Regions from separate parts of the Schinkia azotoformans genome, predicted to be linked through region 1. Evidence: riboswitches for the same ligand, from Rfam matches in the RefSeq annotation. Region 1 holds a riboswitch; each other region holds the start of a gene.
What was found. A riboswitch is a leader RNA that binds a small molecule or an ion and turns the genes downstream of it on or off. The one in region 1 is predicted to bind thiamine pyrophosphate.
Positions count from the first base shown of each region.

Region 2: linked by a shared signal. The riboswitch ahead of thiD (bifunctional hydroxymethylpyrimidine kinase/phosphomethylpyrimidine kinase) and the one ahead of thiC (phosphomethylpyrimidine synthase ThiC) in region 1 are both predicted to bind thiamine pyrophosphate.
Region 3: linked by a shared signal. The riboswitch ahead of thiM (hydroxyethylthiazole kinase) and the one ahead of thiC (phosphomethylpyrimidine synthase ThiC) in region 1 are both predicted to bind thiamine pyrophosphate.
Region 4: linked by a shared signal. The riboswitch ahead of tenA (thiaminase II) and the one ahead of thiC (phosphomethylpyrimidine synthase ThiC) in region 1 are both predicted to bind thiamine pyrophosphate.

Region 1 covers NZ_JARSMD010000058.1:194-2,399, reverse strand. The annotation lists gene P9E47_RS22680 (copper amine oxidase N-terminal domain-containing protein) at 1-428, shown strand, start outside; TPP riboswitch at 492-608, shown strand; partial or broken gene thiC (phosphomethylpyrimidine synthase ThiC) at 946-2,206, shown strand, end outside.
Region 2 covers NZ_JARSMD010000019.1:127,421-129,626, forward strand. The annotation lists gene P9E47_RS11460 (SpoIIE family protein phosphatase) at 1-410, opposite strand, end outside; gene P9E47_RS11465 (ATP-binding protein) at 420-845, opposite strand; TPP riboswitch at 995-1,093, shown strand; gene thiD (bifunctional hydroxymethylpyrimidine kinase/phosphomethylpyrimidine kinase) at 1,163-1,972, shown strand; gene thiE (thiamine phosphate synthase) at 1,969-2,206, shown strand, end outside.
Region 3 covers NZ_JARSMD010000021.1:56,161-58,366, reverse strand. The annotation lists gene htpG (molecular chaperone HtpG) at 1-716, shown strand, start outside; TPP riboswitch at 839-947, shown strand; gene thiM (hydroxyethylthiazole kinase) at 1,143-1,949, shown strand; gene thiW (energy coupling factor transporter S component ThiW) at 1,977-2,206, shown strand, end outside.
Region 4 covers NZ_JARSMD010000025.1:69,975-72,180, reverse strand. The annotation lists gene tenA (thiaminase II) at 137-847, opposite strand; TPP riboswitch at 1,013-1,112, opposite strand; gene P9E47_RS15405 (TPM domain-containing protein) at 1,386-2,206, opposite strand, start outside.

The sequences.
Region 1 (2,206 bases):
CATTAGAAACAATAGCGAAATTGCGCAAAGAATATTTTGGGGAAGAAATCGAGTTCGATTCATTAATCCCTGATTTAGGAAAAATAAATGTCCTGATTGATGGGGAATGGCAAGCTTTTAAACAACCACCAACTGTTATGAACGGGGCAACACTCGTTCCGATGAGAGTAATTTTTGAAAAGCTTGGTGCTGAAGTTAAGTGGCATCCGGAAAATCAAACCATAACTGCTAGTAAAGGAAGCACGTCTATGTCGCTTGTTTTAAATAACAATAAAGCAACGATTAACGGAAAATCTATAACACTTCCAGTAGCACCTAGGTTAATTCACGGCAACACAATGGTACCGCTTCGTTTTGTAAGTGAATCACTTGGAGCTGAAGTTGAGTGGGATGGACAGAATAAAACAGTGTTCATTTTTTCAAAATAAAAAAATTCTGAAAAATCCCTTTCCCTTTTTTGAAAATTCATGTATACTAAATTCAAATTTAATAGCAATAACTAGGGGAGTCCAATGAGCTTGGGCTGAGAAAGAAACCGCGTTGAAGTTTCTTGACCCTTTGGACCTGATCTGGATCATACCAGCGTAGGGAAGTTAACTTCTTCTTTTTATATGCCTTTAATACATATAAAGCCGGGTCCATCCTTTCATTGATTGGATCCGGCTTTTTCTGTGTTTTCTCCTTTGGTGTTAACCATCTACCTGTTTTGCTCTAGATCTCGTCCGCCATTTATTAACTTTATTCAGTAGAATCCCTCACTAACACAGATGCTGAGATGAATGCAAACTAGTACTAAATTCAGTGGGGGTTCAAATTCTATCTGAATAAAGTTAAAGCCTCCGGCGGATGCCACGGATTTTCAGAGGTAGTTTTTCGAGCAAGCTCGAAAAAATCCGGGCACAAATACGCCAAGGCGCATTTGATAAAAAGGGAGAGATTTAAACCATGTCAACATCCTCATTAAATGAAAAAAGTATTTCCATTATGTCAAGCTTTCCAGGAAGTAAAAAGGTTTATGTGACTGGATCAAGGCCGGATCTTAAAGTGCCTATGCGTGAAATCGAATTAAGCTCGACAACCGGCACATTTGGTAAACAAGAAAATTCACCGGTAAGAGTGTATGATACAAGTGGTCCTTATACTGACCCTGATTATACTGTTGATTTATCTAAAGGCCTTCCAGTGCTAAGGAGTCCATGGATTCAAGAACGGGGCGATGTGGAGGAATACGAAGGACGAAAAATAAAGCCTGAAGATAACGGTTTTCAAGTTAAAAATGATCCGAGGGCTAATCAGGCCGTATTCCCAGGATTAAAACGTAAACCGCTGCGTGCGAAAAAAGGAAAAAGTGTTACACAGCTTCATTATGCCAGAAAAGGAATAATCACACTAGAAATGGAATTTATCGCAATCAGAGAAAATATGAAACCAGAATTTATTCGTGATGAGGTGGCAAAAGGTCGGGCCATTATACCGTCTAATATAAACCATCCGGAAATAGAGCCGATGATCATCGGGCGAAATTTTCATGTGAAAATTAATGCGAATATGGGAAACTCAGCTGTAACGTCCTCCATTGAAGAAGAGGTTGAAAAAATGACATGGGCAACACGATGGGGAGCAGACACTATTATGGACCTTTCAACAGGTAAAAATATTCATACGACAAGAGAATGGATTATTCGCAATTCTGCTGTACCTGTTGGTACTGTACCGATTTATCAGGCTTTAGAAAAAGTGAATGGAATTGCAGAAGATCTTACTTGGGAAATTTATCGCGATACATTAATTGAGCAAGCAGAACAGGGTGTCGATTATTTTACTATTCATGCAGGCGTGCTTTTACGTTACATCCCGCTAACTGCGAACCGTGTAACAGGTATTGTTTCCCGCGGTGGTTCCATTATGGCCCAGTGGTGCTTATACCATCACCAAGAAAACTTCTTATATACCCATTTTGAAGAAATCTGTGAAATTATGAAAACGTATGATGTTGCCTTTTCATTAGGTGATGGTCTACGTCCTGGATCAATTGCCGATGCAAATGATGAGGCCCAATTTGCTGAGTTAGAGACATTAGGGGAACTCACAAAAATAGCATGGAAGCATGATGTTCAAGTGATGGTTGAAGGTCCAGGTCATGTGCCAATGCATTTGATTAAAGAAAATATGGATAAGCAATTAGAAGTGTGCCAAGAGGCCCCAT
Region 2 (2,206 bases), on a different contig from region 1:
CTCTTTTCAGATGGATCATCTGACTTAATAAGCCTGTCCAATTTCTGTGAAAAAGGCTGCCATTCATGTAATACCTCTACAAGGTGGGCTGTAATATTTGGCGCCTTTATTCCATGGATACCGGAGCTATTATTACCGAAAATAAGATCCTCTTGATTTTTCTCAAACTTTTTGGCTGTTACACGAAGTTGAGTGTAATAGATGGGATTGCTTTCTGCCACATGGTAAGCCTCGTTAACCATTTGTATCGTTAACATTCTTTGGGAACCCGCTAGATTAATTAGATGACTATCATGTTTATGTTCATCCAGAAAATTAATCATTACATAAAATCCAAAAAAGTTTAAAAGTAAGGCAATTGTAAAAATTGAACCAAGCTTTACTTTCAAACTCAAATCCTGAATCCGCATTTTTATCACCTATTGAATTTGTTTTCTGCGTTGTATATTTTTCACCAGCAACACATCATTTCCCTTCTTATTATAAATGACTTTATCCATTACCTGCTGCATAATAAATAAGCCTCTGCCTGATTCTTTTAAAGTTGTATAATTTATATCTTTCATCATATTAGTTTCATTTACCTTTTGAATAGTTTCATCTACTGCAAAGCCTTTGCCTCTATCTTTTACCCTAATAACTAGGAATCCATTTTTTTGAATTTTAACCCGTACCAGCACTTTTTTATTTCTTCCATGCTTAATAGCATTATTAACCGCTTCATTTAGGACGACCTCAACAAGAGTAGAATCATCCGCGACCATGTCTTTAATAAAATCGCTGATCCCATTGCGGAGGTACCTATAGCAAGTAAAATCATTAAAAGTAAGTGTAAATGTTTTCATTCATTAATCTCCTGTATGAAAAGTTTAAATTAATTATAATTTATAAGCCTTGGTTAATGTTTTCTTAATTATGAAACTTTTGTGTAATTAGTAACTTAACAAAGATAAAAAGTATTGATATACTAAATTAAGATTCATATAAATACTGAAAGATTAGCTAGGGGTGCCGTATGGCTGAGAGGACGATTGTCTAACCCTTGAACCTGATTTGGTTAGTACCAACGTAGGGAATGCGACTAATTCTGTTTTAAAACAGAAGGCCAACCTATTTTGGTTGGCTTTTTGTGTTGTATAAAAAGAAATGGAGTGAGTATCTAATGAAAGTTTTCAAGGCACTTACTATTGCTGGCTCAGATTCCGGTGGGGGAGCGGGAATCCAGGCAGATGTAAAAACGTTTCAAGAACTTGGTGTATATGGAATGACGGCTATTACGGCAATTACAGCACAAAATACAACTGGTGTACAAGGGGTATATCCGCTAAGTGTTGAAGGTATTGCAAAGCAAATTGATTCAATCGGTACAGACTTAACACCAGATGCAGTAAAGACAGGCATGCTTTTTAACAGTGAAATTATTAAGGTTGTCGCGGAAAAAATCACGCAATATCAATGGTCTAATCTTGTAATAGACCCGGTGATGATTGCAAAAGGAGGATCACCATTATTACAAGCGGAAGCAATCGAAGCCCTAAAAGATTATTTATTGCCAATAGCAACAGTTATAACTCCTAATATCCCTGAAGCAGAGGTGATATCTGGCATTAAAATTACAAATCTTAGTGAACGAAAAGAAGCTGCCAAACTTATTTATAATCTAGGTGCAAAAAATGTAATGATTAAAGGCGGACACGAAGAAACCGATCAAATGATTGATCTCTTATATGATGGAAACCGCTTTTTCCAATTTGAAAGCAAGAGAATTGCTACAAAGAATACTCATGGAACGGGATGTACGTTTTCTGCAGCGATTACGGCTGAATTAGCGAAAGGGAAAAACATCGTGGATTCGATATCAGTTGCTAAACACTTTATTCAAGCTGCCATTGAAGATGATTTGCGAATCGGCACAGGCCACGGTCCAACGAATCATTGGGCCTATAATAAAAGGGGAGCATTATGTAAATGAGATATTCCGAAGAAGAGCTAAGAAAAAAGCTTCAGCTTTATTTTGTGATGGGGAGCAATAATTGTTTGAAGGATCCTGAAATTGTACTACAGGAAGCGATTGAAGGAGGTATTACTTTTTTTCAATTCAGAGAAAAGGGGACCCATGCCAAAAAGGGCTCTGAAAAAATAAAGTTGGCAAAAAAATTACAGGCTATTTGTAAACAAAATGGAATTCCTTTTATCGTCAATGATG
Region 3 (2,206 bases), on a different contig from region 1:
ATGGAGTTTATAGCGATTTTGGAACACATAAAGATGTATTACAAGATTTATTGCTATTCTACTCTTCAAAAGAGAAGAAGCTTGTTACATTAGATGAATATGTATCAAGAATGCCTGAGGACCAAAAATATATTTACTACGCTTCCGGTGATTCTGTTGAAAGAATTGATAAAATGCCACAAACAGAACTGGTGGCGGAAAAAGGCTATGAAATTCTCTATTTCACCGATGAAATCGATGAGTTTGCGATTAAGATGCTGATGACGTATAAAGAAAAAGAATTTAAATCTGTTTCAAGCGGAGATTTAGGGATTGAAGCTGAGGAAAATCAGGAAGATAAAGCTGCAGAACAGATAGAAAACAAAGAGCTTTTTAGCTATATGAAGGAAATTTTAGCTGGTAAAGTTAAGGATGTTCGAATCTCAAAGCGTCTAAAATCACATCCGGTTTGCCTATCCACAGATGGTGAAGTAACGATCGAAATGGAAAAAATATTAAGCATGATGCCAGGTAACGAGAATGTAAAGGCTGACAAGGTATTAGAAATCAACGTAAACCACGACGTCTTTAAGTCGTTACAAGATGCCTTCGCCAGTGATAAAGAGAAAGTAGCATTATACACAAATCTATTGTATAATCAAGCACTTTTAATCGAAGGTCTGCCAATTAACGACCCAGTTGAATTTACGAATGATATTTGTAAGATTATGGTGTGATTTTTATTTTACAAAAACAGCCCGGATTCTTGTGTGTGGAATTCAGGGCTATTTTCTTTAATTAATGATTGAAGTTACTTTACAATTTGCTATTGAAGTTATATGATTAATATGAAATATTGGAAAACTACTAGGGGTGCCCGGATGCTGGGCTGAGAGAAAAATTTTCGTTTTCAACCCTTTGGACCTGATCCGGATTATACCGGCGTAGGAAAGTAGATGGTTTACATACTTTTCTTATTGTTATTGAAGCCAGGTTCTGTTTTGAGGATCTGGCTTTTTATATTGATCGGTTATCATAGGCTAGTTTGATTCCCGAAAGCTGAACTTGAAAGTCAAACTGGGAATCAAAGTTCCTATTTGATCTTTAATTCGAAAAAACTATAACTTTAAGCGATAACAGATAATAAATAACGGAGAATAAAAATGAACAAAGAGATATCAAGCAAATTAATAAACAAAATCAGAGAAAATAAGCCTCTTATACATAACATCACAAATATAGTGGTAGCTAATTTTACAGCAAATGGTTTATTAGCGCTCGGTGCCAAACCAGTCATGGCATCTGCTCCGGAAGAAGTTGCGGAAATGACTAAAGCGGCCAATGCTCTTGTATTAAATATGGGAACGTTAAACAGAGAGCATCTAAAAGCAATGATCAATTCCGGTAAAGCGGCCAATGAAAAGGGAATCCCGGTTGTGGTGGATCCTGTTGGAGTTGGTGCTACTCAATTCAGAACGGAGTCGGCACAACAACTACTCCGTGAGGTTAAAGTTAACTTCATAAGAGGGAATGCAGCAGAGATTGCTAATCTAATAGGGCAAGCATGGGAGATCAGAGGTGTTGAAACAGGTAAAAGCGGTGGGAATATTATTGATTTAGCTAGGTTTGCAGCACAAAAACTTCAGGCAACTGTAATTGTTACTGGAAAAGAAGATACCATTACAGATGGGGCAACTACATTCTTAGTTCGTAATGGTCATCCATTATTAACAAAGGTGACTGGAACTGGCTGTTTGTTATCTGCAGTTATAGGTGCATTTGCGTCTGTGGGAGGTGTCTCGCTCCAAGCAGCAGTAGCTGCACTTACTACATATGGAATTGCGGCAGAAATTGCCGCCGCCAAAACAGCCGAGGTTGGGCCAGGTAGCTTTCAAATAGAATTTATTAATCAACTAGCACTTATAAGCCCGACGCAAATTGAACAAAACAGCCAATTTGAAAGATTATAAGGTAACAAAAACAAAGGAGGAGTGTCTATGGCAAAAACAATGAAAATGACAATGACAGCGATGCTTGTTGCTGTAGGAACTTTGACAAGTCACTTATTCTTCATTCCACTTGGCTTTGCCAAGGTTTTTCCAATGCAGCATTTTATAAATGTATTGTCAGCCGTGTTATTAGGCCCGGGATACGCGGTAATGCAAGCATTCTCAGTTTCCCTAATAAGAAATATGATGGGGACAGGGTCCTTATTTGCTTTTCCAGG
Region 4 (2,206 bases), on a different contig from region 1:
TACTGCATTATAACTATTCTATTTTTTCTTAAAAATTCTTATTTCTATACTAAGCATAACGTACCTAGGCGCTTCTTTCAATGATTAACCCTAGACAATCTGTAGTATTCTTACTATGTTCCCTATTATTCCCATTTCACATCGGTTTTATAAGCCTGCTTTGTGTATATAGTTTAACGGGCCATTCCTCTTGTTTCTCCGCCATATCCCAAAACATATATTCGAAGTAGCTTGTTTTAACTACAATCTCCTCCAGTTTAGCTAATTCTCGTTCTGGTTTTCCCTCCGCCATTTCGTTTATCAGATTCATACAATCCTCAGCTAATTCAGTAAATTCATCGGATGAATACATTTTTACCCATTCACCATAGAATTCATGATCGATTGCTCCCGGCCATGATGCTAGTTCTTTACCGATAAAGCTATAACTCCAAGCGCATGCAAGGACAGATGCGACTACATTTTCAATTCCTCCAAGTTGTGCTATGTTTAGCATGTAGCTTGTATAAGCTGTTGTTGTAGCGCCTGCCTCCGTTGCTTCCAGCTCATCATGAGAAATTCCGAATCGAGCGGCATATTGACGATGAAGTTCCATTTCCATATCCAACGTGCCATGAAGAAGTTTCGCGAATATAGTCATCGTTTTTAAGTCCTGTGCTTTAGCACTTCCCAAAGCAAAAAGTCGACAATATTCAATTAAGTAAACATAGTCCTGCTTCATATAATGCTTGAATTTATCCTTCTCTAACCAGCCCTCTCCAAGCCCTTTCACAAAAGGATGCTCCAAATATGACTTCCAAATCGGCTCTATTCGGTTCCATAATCGATCCGTAAATAAGTTCGTCAAAATATTATCCCCTTTCTATTTAAGACAGTTTCCGATATAACATTACTAAAATATTTGATGGAATGTTCTCACCTCTTTAACATTGGGAGCGATAAAATACAAAAACCCATCACTAGTTTAATAGAGATGGGTTAGGTAAACAGACATAATAGTCCACATAAAATGCCAGTTCCAGTTCCACTTCCCTACGCTAGTGTTACCTAGATCAGGTTCAAAGGGTCGATCATATCTCTCTCAGCATTTTCATGCTCCCCTAGTCGAATTATTAATTATTTGATTTCTATATATTAGTATAGGCATAGTTTACGAGAAATAGCAATTTATAGGAATCACTTATCATTTATTCACATTGTTTCCCATTTTTCACACCTAACTCGATTCTTGGAAATCATTTTTCGCTTTCATGCAGATAATTTCAAATTATCTTGCATCAAACGAGGCTTGAACTCCATTTGGTGCGGATAAAAGCAAATTATCCGTCATCGAACGGCCCTAGTTTCAGAAACCATTCACTCAGATCGATTCTCACTATCTGCCGTTAAAACTTCCTTCCGCCACCACCGGATCGACCGCCACCAGAACCAAAAGAGGATCCCGAACTTCCACCGCTGCCTGTATTCCTTTGTATTTTTTGTTGGGTCACCATTGTACGAACGTATTGATCTTCCGTATTCGTAACAACAAAGGAGTTATTTTCTAAATATGTTCTTGCATTGACTGTTGAGCGGCCACGATTATTCATAGCCATAATACCAACTGTAACAGCACCTAGCCCAATGGATATAAGTAAATAAAGGGTGAGTTCTTTTATCAACTCCGAATCACTTGTTGTATGAACAGTTTCAACCGTTGTGCTAGGAATTTGGCTTGTTGATGGCCCGTTTCCCGCACTAATAGGTAGTCCCTCATGCATTACTTTTTCCACTTCATCTAAAAAAACATCCGCACTTTCACTATATTTTCCTTCACCCAAATATGGATAAAACTCATCAAGCGTTGCTTCAATTGTCGCATCTGGAAAATAATCCACGATTCGGTCTCTTGTAAAAATATAAACTTCACGGCTATCCATATTAAGAAGATACAAAATACCGTCAGACGTTCCCGCAAATCCAAAACCATGTTCCTTGTAGAAATCATCTGCAAATTGTCTTGATGATTTTCCTTCATCATCATTGATTGTAACAATGATAATATCCATCTCTAATTGCTCACTAAGCAAGGTTGCCTTTTCTTGCAGCTGTTCTTTTTGAATATCGGTGAACAAACTAGCAAAATCGTAAACTTTGTTTTCCGTAGCGAATACACTGGTTCCTACTATTAAAATTATTAGCATGATAACCGGTATTATAAGGAGCG